4 regions of the Mesorhizobium sp. LSJC285A00 genome follow, and region 4 is predicted to be linked to each of the others. Evidence: predicted binding sites of a transcription regulator. Region 4 holds the regulator's gene; each other region holds the start of a gene.
What was found. Region 4 encodes PhoB, which activates phosphate uptake and scavenging genes when phosphate is short. Its sites were predicted from a motif close to TGTCATNNANCTGTCAT; they were not measured.
Positions count from the first base shown of each region.

Region 1: phnC (phosphonate ABC transporter ATP-binding protein) is a predicted target of PhoB. The motif match lies at 3,055-3,071, and genes of this name have one in related genera.
Region 2: X726_RS160940 (alkaline phosphatase) is a predicted target of PhoB. The motif match lies at 3,010-3,026, and genes of this name have one in related genera.
Region 3: X726_RS147775 (RNA degradosome polyphosphate kinase) is a predicted target of PhoB. The motif match lies at 3,002-3,018, and genes of this name have one in related genera.

Region 1 is NZ_AYVK01000013.1:139,281-143,969, reverse strand. Features, by position in the region: gene phnE (phosphonate ABC transporter, permease protein PhnE) at 1-52, opposite strand, end outside; gene phnE (phosphonate ABC transporter, permease protein PhnE) at 53-1,009, opposite strand; gene phnD (phosphonate ABC transporter substrate-binding protein) at 1,066-1,974, opposite strand; gene phnC (phosphonate ABC transporter ATP-binding protein) at 2,123-2,980, opposite strand; gene X726_RS155325 (DapH/DapD/GlmU-related protein) at 3,111-3,728, opposite strand; gene phnL (phosphonate C-P lyase system protein PhnL) at 3,725-4,432, opposite strand; gene phnK (phosphonate C-P lyase system protein PhnK) at 4,641-4,689, opposite strand, start outside.
Region 2 is NZ_AYVK01000006.1:40,914-45,602, reverse strand. Features, by position in the region: gene typA (translational GTPase TypA) at 1-840, opposite strand, end outside; gene X726_RS160935 (hypothetical protein) at 1,038-1,316, shown strand; gene X726_RS160940 (alkaline phosphatase) at 1,364-2,938, opposite strand; gene X726_RS160945 (MFS transporter) at 3,202-4,485, opposite strand; gene X726_RS160950 (TetR/AcrR family transcriptional regulator) at 4,559-4,689, shown strand, end outside.
Region 3 is NZ_AYVK01000027.1:76,130-80,818, forward strand. Features, by position in the region: gene X726_RS147790 (amino acid ABC transporter ATP-binding protein) at 1-446, shown strand, start outside; partial or broken gene X726_RS01000000167170 (TIGR02117 family protein) at 552-1,216, shown strand; gene X726_RS147785 (FAD-dependent monooxygenase) at 1,436-2,674, opposite strand; gene X726_RS147780 (zinc-finger domain-containing protein) at 2,694-2,939, opposite strand; gene X726_RS147775 (RNA degradosome polyphosphate kinase) at 3,174-4,689, shown strand, end outside.
Region 4 is NZ_AYVK01000015.1:54,455-59,143, forward strand. Features, by position in the region: gene xylF (D-xylose ABC transporter substrate-binding protein) at 1-980, opposite strand, end outside; gene X726_RS154045 (ROK family protein) at 1,246-2,481, shown strand; gene phoB (phosphate regulon transcriptional regulator PhoB) at 2,512-3,201, opposite strand; gene phoU (phosphate signaling complex protein PhoU) at 3,218-3,922, opposite strand; gene pstB (phosphate ABC transporter ATP-binding protein PstB) at 3,964-4,689, opposite strand, start outside.

The DNA of each region.
Region 1 (4,689 bases), on a different contig from region 4:
GCGGATAGCGTTCCTCGATCGACTGGACCTGATCAGTGGTCAAAGCGGTCATTTAAGCGCTCATCAGAAAAGCTTGCTCGCCGACCAGCTTGCGGCGCAGCCAGGCGGAGAACTGGTCGACGATGAAGATCGTCGTGAACAACAGCAGCACCAACGCCACCGTCTTGGCGCCGAAACCGCGCGATATCGAGAGCTTCAGTTCCTCGCCGATACCGCCGCCGCCGACGGCGCCGATAATGGTCGAGGCCCGCACGTTGATCTCGACGCGCAGCAATGTGTAGGACATGAAATTGGGCAGCACCTGCGGCAGGTCGGCGAAGCGCACGCGCTCGAACCAGTTGCCGCCGACCGCTCTCAGGCCCTCTTCGGCGCGCATGTCGATGTTCTCGTTGATTTCATAGAACAGCTTGCCGAGCGCGCCGATCGAATGCAGGCCGATGGCGATGATGGCTGCGATCGGCCCGGTCGAGACAATGGCGGCGAACAGGCCGGCAATGACGATTTCGGGAAAGGCGCGCAGCAATTCCATGAAGCGCTTGACGACGAGCCGCAGCGCCGGATGCGGCGTCAGGTTGCGCGCGGCGATGAACGAAAACGGCACGGCGAAGATGAAACCGATGAAAGTCGAGACCAGCGCCACGTTGAGTGTGGTCAGCATCAGCTCGAAATATTCGGGGATGTAGAAGCCGCCCCAGACATAGACGCGGCCGAGCGGGAAGTTGAACTCCTGGGTGCCGGTGTCATGCGGCGAGGCGATGTCGAACAGCGCCCGCCAGACGTCGTTCCAGTCCTTCGGGATCAGCCAGCTGAGGAAGTCGAATATATGCGGCAGCCGGTCCCAGAAGTGACCGGCATTGGCCTCGTCGGCGAACCACATGCTCGACAGCGTCGCCGCCAGCAGCAGGCCGATGCCGAGGATGGTATAAAGCCGCCGCAACGATATCTGGCGCTGCCAAGCGTTGGCTACCTGCAGGGTCGCGTTGGAGCGGGCTGTTGCTGAGATGGTCATGATCGGGACATGCAAAAAGGGCGGCGTTTTTCACGTCGCCCTTTCTGATTTTGCCGTCAGCCGCCGATGGCTGCCTTACGGGCTTCGACGATGACGTTGTAGAAGTCAGGCTTGACCGGGACGTAGCCGGTGAAGTCGCCGCCTTCGACGCCTTCGAAACAGGCCTTGTCCTTCTTCGGCAGGTCGGTGAAGAAGGCGGCAAGCTTGGCGGTCATGTCGTCGCCGAGCGCGGTGCGCACGACCAGCGGGCCGTTCGGGATCAGGCCCGAGCGCCAGACTTCGACGAAGTCGTTGGGGTCGACGGCGCCCTTGGCGGTGACCTTGTGGAAGGTGCCGGAGGTGTAGCCGTTCTTGAAGTCGCCGATGCCGGAGGAATCGTCAACCGCAACGTCGACCTTGCCGTCGCGAACGGCGAGGATGTTGTTTTCATGGCCGCCATTGAACTGGGTCGAGGCGAAGTAGGCGTCGTTCGAGGCGCCGGTGTCCTTCGGGATCTGGGTCAGCGGGATCAGGTAGCCCGAGGTCGAGTCCGGATCGGCGTAGCCGAGCTTCTTGCCCTTGGCCGACTTGATGTCGGTAATGCCCGAAGACTTCAGCGCCAGGCCGATGGAATAATAGCCGGTGGCGCCGTCGGTCTGCTGGGTGGTGAGGATCGGGGTGACCGCCTTCGGGTCCTTGATGTAGACGCTGGCGTAGCCGGAAGCGCCGAGTTCGGCGAAGTCGAGCGTGCCGCCGAGCAGGCCCTGGATGACGCCGTCATAGTCGGCGGCGGGGAACAGCGAGACCTTTTCGAAGCCGAATTCGGTCTTCAGGTGATCGGCCAGGCACTGATAGTTGCGCAGGCGGTCGGTTTCGTTCTCTCCGCCGAGGATGCCGACGCGGAATTCCTTGAGGTCGGCCGCATGCGCGGCGCTGGTTGCCATGGCGAGAGCCGAAACGGCGCCGAATACCATCTTCCTGAACATTTGATGTCTCTCCTGTAAGTTCCGGCCCCGCGCCGGCAGCGTTCTTGATTTTTGCAAGTGCCCTTGACGCGGGCGGTCGATCCAGTGCGGCTCAGTTTTCGTCCATGATCTTTTCCGAAAACCGGTATCCACTTTTCGGGATCATGGATCAGTACCCGGGGAATGCGGGCTCGAGCGGGCTGGCGGATGCGGCGATCTTTTGCTTGTAGGCGATGCTGGTCGAGGTGATGGCCTCGGAGATATCGACGCCGTTGCCGTCGGCGCCATAGACCAGGCGCACGGCCTCGCGGTTGAGCGCTTCCGGCGGACCGTCGAAGACGATCTTGCCGGCAGCCATGCCGATGATGCGGTTGCAATAGGTGCGGGCGGTGTCCAGCGTGTGCAGATTGGTGACGACGGTGATGCCTTCGCGCAGGTTGATGTCCTGCAGCGAGTCCATCACCACCTTGGCGTTGAGCGGGTCGAGCGAAGCGATCGGCTCATCGGCGAGCAGCACCTTGGGCTGCTGCATCATGGCGCGGGCAATGGCGACGCGCTGCTGCTGGCCGCCAGACAGCGTGCCGGCTGGCTGCAGTGCGGTGCGGGCGATGTCGAGGCGCTCGAGTGCTGCAATCGCCTCAGCGCATTCGGCGCGGGTAAACATGCCGAGCAGGTTGGAAAAGGTCGAGCGATGATTGAGACGGCCGAGCAGCACATTGGTTAGCACATCGAGGCGCGGCACCAGGTTGAACTGCTGGAAGATCATGGCGCAGTCGCGCTGCCAGCGTCGCAGCGGCGAGCCACGCAGCCGCGAGACCTCGGCACCGTCAAAAAAAATCGATCCCTGGCTGGGGTCGATGAGACGGTTGATCATGCGAAGGAGGGTGGATTTGCCGGCGCCGGAACGACCGATGATGCCGACCATCTGGCCCTGCGGGATCGACAGGTCGATGGCGCTGACAGCGGTGTTCTTGCCAAATCGGCGCGAGACGCCGCGGATTTCGAGCGTGGCAGGGGTCGATAACATCGAAGAGTTCCAGACCTGAATTGATCGTCTGGTTCTCGCCTAGCGCAGCGACATGAACCTGCCATGTCATCACGATGTCAGTTTTGTTACGCTCCACAGCCGTGCGGCAAGTGGGGGTGATCGCACCCGATCAGGCGCCGTATTTCTCGAGGAACGCGTCTGCCTCGAGTACGCGAAAATCGTCGAGCGCGGCGCGCAGCCTGGCGTGGTCCCAGTCCCACCAGGCGAGCGCCTGGTAGCGTTCGGCCGTGCGGCGATCGAAACGCTCGCGGATCGGCTTGGCTGGCACCCCGCCAACGATGGTGTAGGGCGCGACATCCTTCGACACCACAGCGCCGGCGCCTACGGCAGCACCATCGCCGACGGTGACGCCGGGCAGGATGGTCGAGCCGTGGCCGAGCCAGGTGTCGTGGCCGATGGAGACGCGTTTGGCGCGGCGCTGGGCGAAGAATTCTGTTTCGTGCTCGGCGTCGTCCCAATAGTCGGAGGCGCGATAGGTGAAGTGATGCAGCGTCGGCCGCCAGGTCGGGTGGTTTGTGGCGTTGATGCGCACGGCGGCGGCTATGTTGGAGAACTTGCCGATGGTCGCGCACCAGACGACGCAGTCCTGCATGATGTAGGAATAGTCGCCGAGGATGCTTTCGGACACGCGGCTGCGGTCGGCGATCTCTGTCCAGCGCCCCAATGTCGAGTTCTCGACCTGCGCCGTGGCGTGGACCAACGGCGCTTCCGATAGTTTCCTGCTCATGCAGCGATTTTTCCGGCGGCGAAAGAGGTCACGTCGATGATGCGATCGGCGACGGCGTCACGCACATCCGGGTCATGGAAGATGCCGAGCAAGGCGACACCGCCGGCCTTCTTGGCGGCGATCAACGCAACCACAACGTCGCGGTTTTTCGAATCGAGCGAAGCTGTCGGCTCGTCGAGCAGCAAGACCGGATGCTCGGTGATGAAGCCGCGCGCGATATTGACGCGCTGCTGCTCACCGCCCGAGAAAGTCGCCGGCGGCAGCGCCCAGAGCTTTTCCGGCAAATTGAGCTGCCCCAGCAAGGTGCGTGCTTTTTTCCGCGCGCTCTCGCGGTCCTCGCCGCGTTCGACCAGCGGCTCGGCGACCACGTCGAGCGCGGAGACGCGCGGCACGGTGCGCAGGAACTGGCTGACATAGCCGATCGTCTGGCGGCGCACGGAAAGCACCGTGCGCGGGCTGGCGATGGCGAGATCGATCAGGCCGCCCTCATGCTGAACGATGATCTGGCCTTCATCGACGGCATAATTGCCATAGAGCATTTTCAGGATCGAGCTTTTGCCGGCGCCGGAAGGCCCGCCGAGCACGGCGCATTCACCGGCCCGGATCGAGAATGAGACGCCGGCGACAACCGGCAATCTGATGCCGTCGCGCAGATGCATGGTGAAGCTTTTGGCGACGCCGGAAACAACGAGGGGCGTCGGCATCAGAAGGTTCTCCAATCGTTGTTCGTCCGCGGGCCAACACCCCCCTCTGCCTTGCCAGGCATCTCCCCCTCAAGGGGGGAGATTGGCTGTCGCGTTCGACTTCGCCATTCTTCTGCATCGTAGAAGGGGCGGGACATAAAAGCTGCTGATCTCCCCCCTTGAGGGGGAGATGGCCGGCAGGCCAGAGGGGGGTGCCTTGGCGCCATCTTCACACCTGTAGAATCGAGGAAACAAGCAATTGCGTGTAAGGCGCGCGG
Region 2 (4,689 bases), on a different contig from region 4:
CTTCGACAGGCCGGCAATTGCCACGATGTCACCCGCCTGCGCCTCTTCGATCGGCTGGCGCTCGAGGCCACGGAACGCGAGGATCTTGGAGATGCGGCCGGTTTCGATCTGCGTGCCGTCATGGTGGAGCACCTTGACCGCCTGGTTGGACTTCAGCGTGCCGCTCTCGATACGGCCGGTAATGATGCGGCCGAGGAACGGATTGGCTTCCAGGATGGTGCCGATCATGCGGAACGGGCCGGGATGAACGGTCGGCTCCGGCACATGCTTGATGACGAGGTCGAACAGCGGCGCCAGGCCCTGGTCCTTCGGGCCTTCCGGATTTTCCGAGACCCAGCCATCGCGGCCAGAACCGTAGAGGATCGGGAAGTCGAGCTGCTCGTCGGTGGCGTCAAGCGCTGCAAACAGGTCGAACACCTCGTTGACCACCTCGACGTGGCGGGCGTCCGGACGGTCGATCTTGTTGATGACGACGATCGGCTTCAGACCGACCTTGAGCGCCTTGCCGACGACGAACTTGGTCTGCGGCATCGGGCCTTCGGCGGCGTCGACCAGCACGATCGCCGAATCCACCATCGACAGGATGCGCTCGACCTCACCGCCGAAATCGGCGTGGCCGGGTGTGTCGACGATGTTGATGCGGGTGTCCTTCCAGTCGACCGAGGTCGCCTTGGCCAGGATGGTGATGCCGCGTTCCTTTTCGAGGTCGTTGGAATCCATGGCGCGCTCGGCGACGCGCTGATTGTCGCGGAAGGAACCGGATTGTCGCAGCAATTGGTCGACGAGGGTGGTTTTTCCATGGTCGACGTGCGCGATGATCGCGATATTACGAATTTTCATTTTGTGGTCTCGGGAGCGTTGCAGGCAGCAGGCCAAAAGGCGCCGCCTCTTTCAGTTGCGCGGCTCATACAGGGTTTTTCGCAATTGCGAAAGAGGAGGCGCACCACCAAATACTCATCAAATCTTAAGCATCTCGGTGTGAGATGGTTTTGTTAACCAAGGCGGGAACCTTTCTGGGCCCGGGTAGTTCGAAATTGATGACCGACAAACTCAACCGATTTTGGCCCCTCATCGCTTCGGTCGCATTCGCTGCCGTGCTGGCGGCCAATGCCGCTCAATCGGCCGCCACGGTGAAGGAAGCCAATCCGGCTTCGTCGTCCGACCGGACGGCCGAGCAGATGTTTGCCGACGCCCCTGATGGCGTCGACCCCGTGGTCACCGGCCCGGTCAGCGCCTCTTTCAAGCAGAGGCAGCAGGTTGCAGGCTGCGACAGCGCGGTGTGGCCGAAGATTCCGACGGTTTGCTACCCGGACTGACGGCTGCCCCTTCCAGGCATAGCGATGCTTCGCACCGACCCAAAGGCTTACGCCGACCGCACCGGATCGAGCGTCACCTTGTAAAGCTCGATGTCGTCGCGATCCATCAGCCGCACGGTCAGCTGCTCTGTCGCCCCTGAAATGTCCACCAGGCCAAAGAACTGCAGGCCGGCCGAGGGTGGCAGGTTCTGGCCCTGTTCGGTGGTCGGCGCCTTGATGAATTTCAGCTCCGGGCCGAAGGTCATGTCGAAATCATTGGGACCGAAGGTACCGGCGTGGATCGGGCCCGAGACGAATTCCCAGAAAGGATTGAAATCCTGGAACCGCGCCTTGTCGGGGTTGTAATAGTGCGCCGCCGTGTAGTGGACATCGGCGGTCAACCAGACCGTGTTGGTGATGCCGGCACTCTTGATGTAGCGCAACAGGTCGGCGATCTCGAGCTCGCGGCCTTTGGGCAGGCCATTGTCGCCATTGCTGATGGCTTCCGCGCCGACCTTCTTGGCGCCGTCGTCCCAGACGACGAGGCCGAGCGGCATGTCGGCGGCAATGATCTTCCAGGTCGCCCTGGAATTCGTCAGCTCGCGCTTCAGCCATTTCGTCTGCTGTTCGCCCAGCATGCGTGACTGCGGCGTCATGTCCTCCTGCATGTCGGGGCCGTTCGGGCCGCGATAGGAGCGCATATCGAGGAAGAACACGTCGAGCAGCGGCCCATGCGCGATCTTGCGGTAGACGCGGCCGGGCTCGGACGGCTCGTAGCGGATCGTCGTCATCTCATGGAAGGCGCGCGCCGCACGCGCCGCGAGCACATGGATGGATTTTTCGGTGTAGCGGCTGTCGGCGCCGAGATTCTTCGAATCCGACCAGTTGTTCAGCACCTCGTGATCGTCCCACTGGTAGAAGGTCGGGCAGATGGCGCTCAAGGCCAGAACGTTTTTGTCCATCATGTTGTATTTCCACTGGTCGCGGTACTCATCCAGCGTCTCGGCCACCTTGCGCTTGCCGTCGATCAGGACGACGTTTTTCCACTTGCCGCCGCCAGGCAGGTCTACCTCGTCCTTCATGGCGCCATCGGCATAGATGGTGTCGCCGGAATGCAGGAAGAAATCCGGCGTGTGCCTGGCGATGGTGGCGTAGGTTTTCATGCCGGTCTCATCGATTCCCCAGCCCTGGCCGGCCGTGTCGCCCGACCAGGCGAATTTTATGTCGCGCTTCGAGGCGGGTGCTGTGCGGAAACGGCCGACGATCGGTTCGGAAACGGCGTTGATATCCGACAGGTCGGCGGCAGTCATCCGGTAGAAGATATCCTGGTCGGAGGCGAGGTCGGTAAGCAGGCGCTTGACTGTGAAGTCGCTGGCCGGCGAGGTATCGAGCGGCGCCAGCCGCGTCGCATTGGCGAAGTTTTCCGTCGACGACACTTCGAACGTGACGCGCGAAGGCCGGTCGGTGCGCGTCCACACCATGCCGCTCGAGGCATCGACATCGCCGGACTGGACGCCATGGGTGAAGGCCGGGCGCTGGCTGGCGCGCGAATAATAGGGCAAAGCGAGCCCCGATGCGCCGAGCAGACCGGCGGCGCTGGCAGAGGTGACGAAAGCGCGGCGGGTCAACGAGATCTTGTTCATGGCTGTCTCCTGATGGCTTCGAACGGTGCCAGCAAGCTCCAGCTTCAATGTTTCAGCCACATCTCGGGAAGATGAAACTTTGATAACAATCGACAGGTGATCTCCGCCCTTGAGGGGGGAGATGTCGCCGAAGGCGACAGAAGGGGGTCGCCTCGCTTGGAGCGCCGACCTCCTATGCGCAAGAGGCTGAGTCCGGTCGCACGGACCCCCTCTGGCCGCTTCGCGGCCATCTCCCCCCTGAGGGGGGAGATTAGTACCGCGCCTTACGCCGCTTGCGGCTCCGGATCGAAAGCCGGCCTGCTCGTATTGATCAGCAGCGACAGACACGCAGCCACGCTCGCCGTCATGCCGGCGATCAGGAAAGCCAGTTCGTAATTGCCCTGCAGTTCGCGCATGGTGCCGCCGAAGGCGGCGGCGGTGGCGGCGCCGACTTGGTGGCCGGCTACGATCCAGCCGAACACGATCGGGCCGCTGCGGTCACCGAAGGCCTCGTTGGCGAGCCTGAGCGTCGGCGGCACGGTGGCGATCCAGTCGAGACCGTAGAGCACGGCGAAGATGATCAGGCTGGTCGCCGAGAAGCCGGAATAGGGCAGATAGATCAGCGCCAGGCCGCGAATGCCGTAGTAGACGCCGAGCAGCTTGCGCGGGTCGAAACGGTCGGTGAGCCAGCCCGAGAGCGTCGTCCCGATCAGGTCGAAAATGCCCATAAGCGACAGCAGGCCCGCGGCCTGTACCTCGGGGATGCCCATGTCGCCGCAGAAGGAGATCAGATGCGTGCCGACCAGCCCGTTGGTGGTGAAGCCGCAGATGAAGAAGGTGGCGAACAGATACCAGAAGACGCGGGTGCCGGCGGCGCGGCGCAGCGTGTTGAGTGTATGCGCCAGGAAATTGCCTTGCGATGCCGGCGATACCGGCGGCACGTCATCGGCCCCGGCGCCATAGCGCACCATGCCGATCGAAGCTGGACGCTCCGGAACCAACAGCCAGACCAGCGGCAGAAGACAGGCGGTGGCGATCGAGACGGCGGTAGCGACGGGCTGCCAGCCACCCGACTGGGCGAGCGATGCCAGCAGCGGCAGGAACACCAACAGGCCGGTGGCGCTGGAGGCAGACATCAGCCCCATCACCAAGCCGCGATTGGTCTTGAACCAGCGGTTGACGATGGTGGCGCCGAGCACGGTGGCGACCGCGCCGGAGCCGATGCCGGAAAACACGCCCCAGGTGAGGAACAGGTGCCAGGGCTCGGTCATCAGTAGGCTGAGCGCGGTCGAGCCCGACATGATCACAAGCGAGGCAAGCAGCGTGCGGCGCAAGCCGATACGCTCCATCAATGCGGCGGCAAACGGCCCGGTCAGGCCGTAAAGGAAGATGCCGATCGCAGCGGCAATCGAAACCGTATCGCGCCCCCAGCCGAAGCTTTTATCCAACGGCAGCATCATCACCGAGGGTGCGGAACGAAGCCCGGCCGCGATCAACAGGCAAAGGAAGATGACGCCAACCACGACGAAAGCGTAGCGCTGGCCAAAGGGACGGGATTGAGCTATCATGTTACTGACCGGTACGTTGCAGGGTGAGGACATGTATACGTACCGATCGGTAACACGTCAATCGAGTCATACCATGCCAACGGACAAAAATATTGAACTGACCATCAAAGACGGTCATGCAGCCGCACCGCCCAAGGCTGCCAAGAAAATCCTCGACGTGGCGTACGACCTGTTCTACCGCCGCGGCATCCGGGCGATCGGCGT
Region 3 (4,689 bases), on a different contig from region 4:
TCCTGGAGAACTGCACGCTGGCGCCGATCTGGGTGCGCAAGACGCCGAAGAAGCAGGCCGAGGAAATCGCCATGCACTTCCTCAAGCGCGTCAAGATCCCCGAACAGGCCAACAAATATCCGGGCCAGCTGTCGGGCGGCCAGCAGCAGCGCGTAGCGATCGCGCGTTCGCTGTGCATGAACCCGCGCATCATGCTGTTCGATGAGCCGACCTCGGCGCTCGATCCCGAAATGATCAAGGAAGTGCTGGAGACGATGGTGGGCCTGGCCGAGGAAGGCATGACCATGCTGTGCGTCACTCACGAAATGGGCTTTGCCCGCAAGGTCGCCAACCGGGTGATCTTCATGGATCAGGGCCAGATCGTCGAACAGAACACGCCGGCCGAGTTCTTCGACCATCCGCGCCACGAGCGCACGAAGCTGTTTCTGTCGCAGATCCTGCACTGAGCATTTTCATGCGAACCAAAAGAGCCCGGCCGTAATGCGGCCGGGCTCTTTTGCTATCTGGGGTCGGGGTTGATCTTCTCCATTGAAACACAAAGCCGCCGCCGCATGAGAAAAGCCCTGCGTTTCGTGGCCATGCTGATTATCGTGGTCGCGCTCGCTGCCACGCTCGGCACGCTGGTGCCGCGTCCGCTGTGGCCGGCGTCAGCGGCGGGTGAGGGCACGCGCCATATTCTGGTGCTGGAGAATCCGATCCACACCGACATCGCATTCCCGTCGATGACGAGGTGCGCCGTCGCTTCCATTTCCTGGTCGCTGCCGGCATCCCTGTCGACGCCCCGGAAGTGCGCTACATCGTCTTTGGCTGGGGCGGCCGGGCCTTCTATCTGGAGACGCCGAGCTGGTCGCAGCTGAAGACAGTGCCCGTCCTCAAGGCGCTGACACTGGACGCCTCGGTCATGCATGTCGATATCGCCGGGGCCATCGCCGAGCCGCACCCTGCTGTCACCGGTTTCGACATCGATGAGGAACGTTTTGCAGCGCTGCTCAACTATATCGACGCGAGTTTCCAGCAAGGGCCGCATGGTCCGGTCGTCATCGAGAACGCCGCCCATTCCAGCTTCGACCGCTTCTTCGAGGCGAACGGCCATTTCAACGCGCTTGTCGGCTGCAACACCTGGACAGCCGCCGGGCTGCGCACCGCCGGCCTGCGCACCGGCTGGTGGAACCCGCTGCCGGCCTCGCTGGGCTTGTCGATGCGGTTTTATAACTAGCAGTCCTTCATCGCACCGCGACAGTGTTGGATCTTTTGAAGTCAGCGGGACAGCACTCCCCTCTGGCCTGCCGGCCATCTCCCCCGCAAGAGGGAGATCAGCCGTTTTGCCCGCGCTCCTGCTGCAACGCCGGCGATTTTGGCGAAGGCGACGGCGATATCCAATCTCCCCCCTTGCGTGGGAGATGTCCGGCAGGACAGAGGGGAGTGGGAAGGATCGCTACGTCGACGATCTAGACTGCCGAGTGTCCGCTCGCCATCCATAGAGCCAGTCGAGGTCGGCGGCGAGCTTGTCGGGCGAGCGCATGGCCAGGAACAGATTGCGGGCGATCGCCACCGGGCCGGCAGCATGCCAGGCGAGGCGGTTTACGGCCCCACGACGCGCGGCCTTGGCGACACGCGGCCGCCGAAGATTTTCCCAGATTCGAAAACTTCTGGGCAGATCGCCAGGGAAATCGGCGATAGCGTCGGCAAGCGTGATGGCATCTTCGATCGCCATCGCGGCACCTTGCGCCGCAAACGGCGTCATCGCGTGCGCGGCGTCGCCGATCAGCGCGATGCCCTGCGGGCTCGTCCACCGCTGTTGTTCGACGGTGTGGATCGGAAAGGCCGTCCATGGGCCGGCCAGTGCCACAAGCTTCGTCAGGCCCGGCGCGGTGCCGCGCAGGGCAGCCGTGAGGATCGCGGGATCGGCATGGCCCGACCAACCTTCGGCCATGCGCTCGCCCTTGGTGAAGGCGGCGAGATTGAAGGCCCGGCCTTTGCTGACGGGATAGGCGACCATGTGGAAGCCTGGATGCAGGAACGTGGTGACGCAGTCGGCGGCGCCGATCGCGACAAAGGCTTCGCCGGCCGCACCGTCGGCTGCGATTGTAGCCCGCCAGGCGAGTTCGCCCGAAAAACGGCTTTTGACGAAGTCCTCGCCTGCGAGTTGCGCCCGGACCGCCGACCAGACGCCGTCGGCGCCGACCAGCAGTTTGCCGCGTGCCTCGATCTCGCGGCCGTCCACTTCGGCGGTCACGGCGACATATTGCGCGTCTTTGACGATGCCGGTCACGCGGGCGCCAGTGATGAACTCAATCTCCGGCCGTTCAGCCATTTGCGCCAACAGCGCTGCCTGCAGATCTGCGCGGTGAGCAACGAGATAAGGCGACTGCCAGCGCGCTTCGGCGGCGTGCCCGAGCTGTACCCGCGCCAGTTCGCGCAGCGTCCCGGCGTCCTTAAGCACGACCGCTTCCGGCCGCAACGCTGCGGGCAGCAGTCGGTCGAGCACGCCGAGTTTTCTAAGAATGCGTGTTGCGTTGGGCGAAAGCTGGATGCCGGCGCCGGCCGCTTCGAGGTGCTGTGCCTGTTCGATAAGCTTTACCGGATAACCCCGTCCGGCGAAGGCAAGGGCAGCGGTCAGCCCGGCGATGCCGGCCCCGGCGATTATGACCTGCCGGGACCTGATGTCTTCCATCGGGCTTGTCGCGGAAGGATCAGGCGGCCTGGTCGATATAAAGGCAACCAGCCGGCAGCGTTTCCGTCGCCCTCAGCTTCGCCGAATAGCGGTAGAGCGTCGAGCAGTAGGGACAGACCTTTTCATTGTCGTCGCCCATGTCGAGGAACACATGCGGGTGGTCGAAGGGCGGGTTGGCGCCGGTGCACATGAATTCCTTGACGCCGATGTCGATTGCCGGATGGCCCGCATCGTTCTGGAAATGGGGAATGGAACCGCCTGCCATCGTCGTCTCCTTGATCTCGTCGAAAAGCATCTGGAACATAACAGGCCTGTTTGCAAGATCGATGAAATGAAACTGTCGCAAAAGCCTGTCAGAGGATACGTTGAGCCGGTTAAGTGCATGTCCCTGAAATCGGAACGGTTTTCGCCGAAGGGTCATGCGCCACAAAAGCGTGTTAGAGGCATGGCACGTCCAGCGGCGCTCCAAGGGACGGTTGGCGGGGGAAGAGCAGGAACCATGAACGAACTGAAGCCGGTGCAGAGCGAATTCATCAATGTCGAGGTGGCGAGCCCCGAGGGCGGCAACCCCGATCGGTTCGTCAACCGTGAGTTCTCCTGGCTGCAGTTCAACCGGCGTGTGCTCGAGGAATCCCAGAACCAGCACCATCCGCTGCTCGAACGCGTCCGTTTCCTGTCGATTTCAGCCGCCAATCTCGACGAATTCTTCATGGTCCGCGTCGCCGGCCTTGCCGGCCAGGTGCGCGAAGGCATTGCGCTCAAGAGCCCCGACGGCCGCACGCCGGAGCAGCAGCTGGAACAATTGCTGCGCGAGGTCGAGCGGCTGCAGGAGGACCAGCAGAACAGCCTTTCGGCGCTGATGCTGCTGCTCAACAAGGAAGGCATTGAGAGCATCACCCGCGATGCACTGACCAAGGATGAGAAAGTCTGGCTGGAAGACCATTTCCAGGACCAGGTCTTCCCGGTCCTGACTCCACTGTCGATCGACCCGGCGCATCCGTTTCCGTTCATTCCCAATCTCGGCTTCTCGATGGCGCTGCAATTGCGCCACCGCAAGAATGGCGAGGAGATGAGCGCGCTTCTGCGCCTGCCGGTGGCGCTGAAGCGCTTCATCCGCCTGCCCGACCGCAAGCAGCACGTTCGCTTCATTCCACTGGAGGAGGCTGTCGGCCTCTATATCGGGAAGCTGTTCCCCGGCTATGAGGTCAAGGGTTCCGGCACCTTCCGCATCATCCGGGACAGCGATATCGAGGTCGAGGAAGAGTCGGAAGATCTCGTGCGCCTGTTCGAGACGGCGCTGAAGCGGCGCCGCCGCGGTTCGGTCATCCGCATCGAATTCGACAAGTCGATGCCCGGCGAATTGCGCGAGTTCGTCGCCGGCGAGCTTGGCGTCTCTTCGAGCCGCATCAGCGTTCTGACCGGCCCGCTGGCGCTCAGCCAGATTTCCGAGATCGTCGCCGTGCCACGCGACGACCTGAAGTTCACCCCCTACAATCCACGCTTTCCCGAGCGCATCCGCGAGCATGGCGGCGACTGTTTCGCGGCCATCCGCGAGAAGGACATCGTCGTCCACCACCCCTATGAGTCCTTCGACGTGGTGGTCCAATTCCTGCGCCAGGCGATGGCCGACCCCGAGGTGGTGGCGATCAAGCAGACGCTCTACCGCACCTCCAACGACAGCCCGATCGTGCGCGCCTTGGTCGACGCGGCCGAGGCCGGCAAGTCGGTAACCGCCCTGGTCGAGCTCAAGGCGCGCTTCGACGAGGAAGCCAACATCCGCTGGGCGCGCGACCTCGAACGCGCCGGCGTCCAGGTCGTGTTCGGCTTCCTCGAACTCAAAACCCATGCGAAAATGTCGCTAGTAGTGCGGCGCGAGGACGGCAAGCTGCGCAACTATGTCCATCTCGGCACCGGCAACTACCATCCGGTGACCGCGCGCATCTACACCGACCTGTCCTTCTTCACCACCGATCCGACGATCGCGCGCGATGTCGCCCAGCTGTTCAACTTCATCA
Region 4 (4,689 bases):
CAGCCGGCGTCGATGACGACGTTGAGGTTGTCCTTGGTGATCGCGACGGGGGTCAGGAACAGCGACTTGACGGTGTTGCCGCCAGGCGTGGTGAAGTCCTTGGCGCCGGCAATGTCGCCCGTCTTCTTGCCATCGGCAAGCTGCGAGGCGATCTCGGCGGCGTTCTTGCCGAGTTCGCGCGCGTCCTTCCACACCGACACCGTCTGCGTGCCGAGTGCGATGCGGTTCAGAGCGGCATGGTCGCCATCCTGGCCCGAGACCGGAACCGTTCCGGCGAGGCCCTGCGCCGTCAGCGCGGCGACAACGCCGCCGGCGGTGCCGTCATTGGCCGCAACCACGGCATCGACCTTGTTGTCGTTGGCGGTCAGGAACTGTTCCATGTTCTTCTGGGCGTTGGCCGGCAGCCAGCCATCGGTATAGGCCTCGCCGACATTCTTGATCTTGCCCGAGTCGATGGCTTCCTTGAGCACTTCCATCGAGCCCGAGAACAGGAAATCGGCATTCGGATCCGAGCCAGAGCCCTTGATGAAGACATAGTTGCCTTCGGGCTTCGCCTTGAACACTTCGCGGGCCTGCATGCGGCCGACTTCCTTGTTGTCGAAGGTCAGGTAGAAGACGTCCTTGTTCTCGATCAGGCGGTCATAGCCGACGACCGGAATGCCTTCGTCCAGCGCCTTCTGCACCGCCGGGCCGATGGCCGAGGCGTCCTGCGCCAGGATGATCAGCGAGTTGGCGCCCTGCGAGATCAGGCTTTCGACGTCGGTCAGCTGCTTGCCGGGATTGGACTGCGCGTCGGCGGAAATGTACTTGTCGCCGGCAGCCTCGATCGCCGTTTTCATCGCCGCCTCGTCGGTCTTCCAGCGCTCTTCCTGGAAGTTCGACCACGACACGCCGATGACCTTGTCCTTCGCCTGCGCGACCGAGACCAGCGCCAGCGACATGGCGACGCCCGCCAGCATGGCGGCTGCAAATCTGTTCATTATAACCCTCCCTGCGCCGCGCACGGCGCGACAAAACCGGCCCGAAGGCCTGCACACAGAGGCTCCATTTTTTCGAGCCTCGAAAAAATACTGGTTCAATGATAAAGCGCTGTCAACATCGATTCTGATGGTTTCTGATGGCCTTGCCGAATTTTTTCGAGCTCCGCAATAAACAATGACAGGGCTGCCGGCGTCTGCCAATATTTGGCTGGTGCCGTCGAACGCCTTCACTATCATGAGGCGCGAGGAGGCCGGGAGGAAACAAATGTCGGTTGGAATCCGCCACGACGATCTGCGCCGTCGCAACCGCGCGATGGTGATTTCGGCCGTGCGCCGGGCCGGCCAGCCGTCGCGGACCGAGATTGCGGCGACCACCGGCCTCAGCCATTCGACCATATCGGCAATCTCGTCTGATCTGATTCAAGAAGGCATCCTGATTGAAGGCAAGCCTGGCGAGACCGGCTCGCTGAAACGCGGCCGGCCGCAGGTCGGCCTTGGCCTCAATCCGGAAGCGGCGGCGGTGATGACCGTGGTGCTGTCGCTGAACTTCCTCTCCGTCACCGTCATCGACTATGCCGGCCAGGTGGTCGCGGAAGAACAGCGCCGGCTCGACACGCTGACCATGCCGCGCGACGAACTGATCGGCGAATGCGTAGCAATCGTCCGGCGGCGTCTCGAGGACCCGGACCTGGACGTCCAGAGCATCGCCCGCATTGCCATGGGCATCCAGGGCATCACCGATTCGCAGGCGCGGGCCATGCTGTGGTCGCCAATCACGCCACTGACCGACATTGCCTTCGCCGACATGTTGGAAGCGGAATTCGGCATTCCGGCCACCATGGAGAACGACTGCAATATGATGGCGGTGGCGCTGCAATGGCGCCAGCCCGAGCGCTACCGCGACAATTTTATCGCCATCCTCTTGTCGCACGGCATCGGCATGGGACTGGTGCTGAAAGGCGAACTGTTCACCGGCACCCATTCCTCGGGCGGCGAGTTCGGCCACATGATCCACCGTCCGGGCGGCGCGCTCTGCCGCTGCGGGCGGCGCGGCTGCGTCGAGGCCTATGCCGGAAACTACGCCATCTGGCGCAGCGCCAGAATGATGAGCGAAGATGCCGAGCCGGTCGATATCGGCGACGCTGATATGCGCGCACTCGCCGCGCGCGCCCGCGAAACCGATGGCCCGGAGCGCGAAGCCTATCGCAGGGCCGGTGAGGCGCTCGGCTTCGGCCTCGGCAGCCTGTTTGCTCTGATCGATCCGGCACCCGTCGCCATGGTCGGCGTCAGCGCTGCCGCCTTCGACCTGATCGAACCGGCATTGCGCGAAGCGATCGCCCAGACCGCCGGCGGCCAGCACTCGAAATCGATCTCCTTCGACACCGAGCCCAACGAGCTGCCGCTGATCCGCGAAGGCTGTGCCATGCGCGCGCTCGGCTTCGTCGACCAGGAGATTTTCGCGCCGGGCATTCAGGCAAAATCCGGCAAGCATGTCGCCTGAATGGCCGGCAACGGCGCGACGCGCAGCATCCTAGTCTTCCCTGATAGCGTAGCCGGCGCCGCGAATGGTACGGATGACATCCGGCATGCGGCCGTTGTTGACGGCCTTGCGCAGCCGCCCGACATGCACGTCGACGGTTCGCTCGTCAATATAGATCGTCTCGCCCCAGACATTGTCGAGCAGCTGGCTGCGCGAGAACACGCGGCCGGGATGGCGCATCATGAATTCGAGCAGCCGGAACTCGGTCGGTCCGAGCCTGATCTCGCTCTTCTTGCGGTAGACCCGGTGCGATTCTCGATCGAGCACGATGTCGCCGACCTTGAGCACGCTGGACAGCACTTCCGGCTTGGCCCGGCGCAGCAGCGCTTTCACGCGCGCCATGAACTCCGGCGTCGAGAATGGCTTGACCAGATAGTCGTCGGCACCGGTGGACAGGCCGCGCACGCGATCGCTTTCCTCACCGCGCGCGGTCAGCATGATGATCGGCAGCCGCTCGGTTTCGGGCCGCACTCTAAGCCGCCGACAGAGCTCGATGCCGGAAACAGCGGGCACCATCCAGTCGAGCACCAGGAGATCGGGCACGTTTTCCTGCAGGCGGATCTCGGCCTCGTCGCCGCGTGTCACCACCTCGACGTGATAGCCTTCGGATTCGAGGTTGTAGCGGAGGAGCACGCCTAGCGGCTCCTCGTCCTCCACGACCATGATGCGTGGCGCGATCATAGGCAGTTCACCCTCATCAGGCCGGCGTGGCCATCGCCGTCTCGTCCTGCTTCGGACGATTGGCGGGCAATTGCTGGCCGGTCAGCACATAATACGCATTTTCGGCGATGTTGGTGACATGATCGCCGATGCGCTCAAGATTCTTGGCGCAGAACAAGAGATGCGTGCAGGCGGTGATGTTGCGAGGGTCTTCCATCATGTAGGTCAAGAGCTCACGAAACACGGACGTGTATTTGACGTCGATGCGCTCGTCGTCATTCCTGAGTTTTGCAAGAGCTGCCGCATCGGTGGCGGCATATTCCTCGACGACGCCTTGCACCTGGATCAGCACCAGTTGCGCCATGGCATCGATGGAGTGCGAGAGGTCGCGCGGCGTGACGCTCAAGCCCACGGTGCCGACGCGTTTGGCGATGTTCTTGGCGAGATCGCCGATGCGCTCGAGGTCGCCGGCCATGCGGATCGAGCCGACCACGGCGCGCAGATCGTTGGCCATCGGCTGGCGCTTGGCGATCAGCGTGATGGCGCGGTCGTCCAGTTCGCGCTGGCGCGCATCCATGATGGCGTCGTCGGAAACGACACGCTGTGCCAGCGCATTGTCCGAATTGAGCAGCGCCCTGGTCGAGCCGCTGACCATCGAGCCTGCCAGATCGCCCATGTCGCGGATCAGCTTGCTGATCTGCCCGAGCTCTTCATCGAAGGAGGCGACGGTATGTTCACCCATGATCTTGGTCCTCGTGCCTGAAAATTCACCCGCCGGACGGCTCAGCCGAAGCGGCCGGTAATGTAGTCCTGGGTGCGCTTGTCGTCGGGGTTGGTGAACATCTTGTCGGTGGCGCCCTCCTCGACGAGATAGCCGAGATGGAACATCGCCGTGCGCTGCGACACGCGCGCCGCCTGCTGCATCGAGTGGGTGACGATGACGATCGTGTAGTTCTGGCGCAGTTCGTCGATCAGCTCCTCGACACGGGCGGTGGCGATCGGATCGAGCGCCGAGCAGGGCTCGTCCATCAGGATCACCTCCGGCGACACGGCGATGGCGCGCGCGATGCACAGGCGCTGCTGCTGGCCGCCGGACAGGCCGGTGCCGGGCTCCTGCAGGCGGTCCTTGACCTCGTTCCAGATCGCCGCCTTCTTCAGGCTCTGCTCGACGATCTGGTCCATGTCGGACTTGCGCTTGGCCAGCCCATGGATGCGCGGGCCGTAGGCGACGTTCTCGTAGATCGACTTCGGGAACGGGTTGGGTTTCTGGAACACCATGCCGACGCGGGCGCGCAGTTCGACGACATCGATGTTCTTGTCGTAGATGTCGTCTTCATCGAGCGTGATCTTGCCGGTCACCCGCGCCGAATCGATGGTGTCGTTCATGCGGTTGAGGCAGCGCAGGAAGGTCGACTTGCCGCAGCCGGACGGGCCGATCAGCGCCGTCACCTGGTTCTGGCGGACGTCGAGATTGACGTCGAACAACGCCTGCTTCTCGCCGTAGAAGAC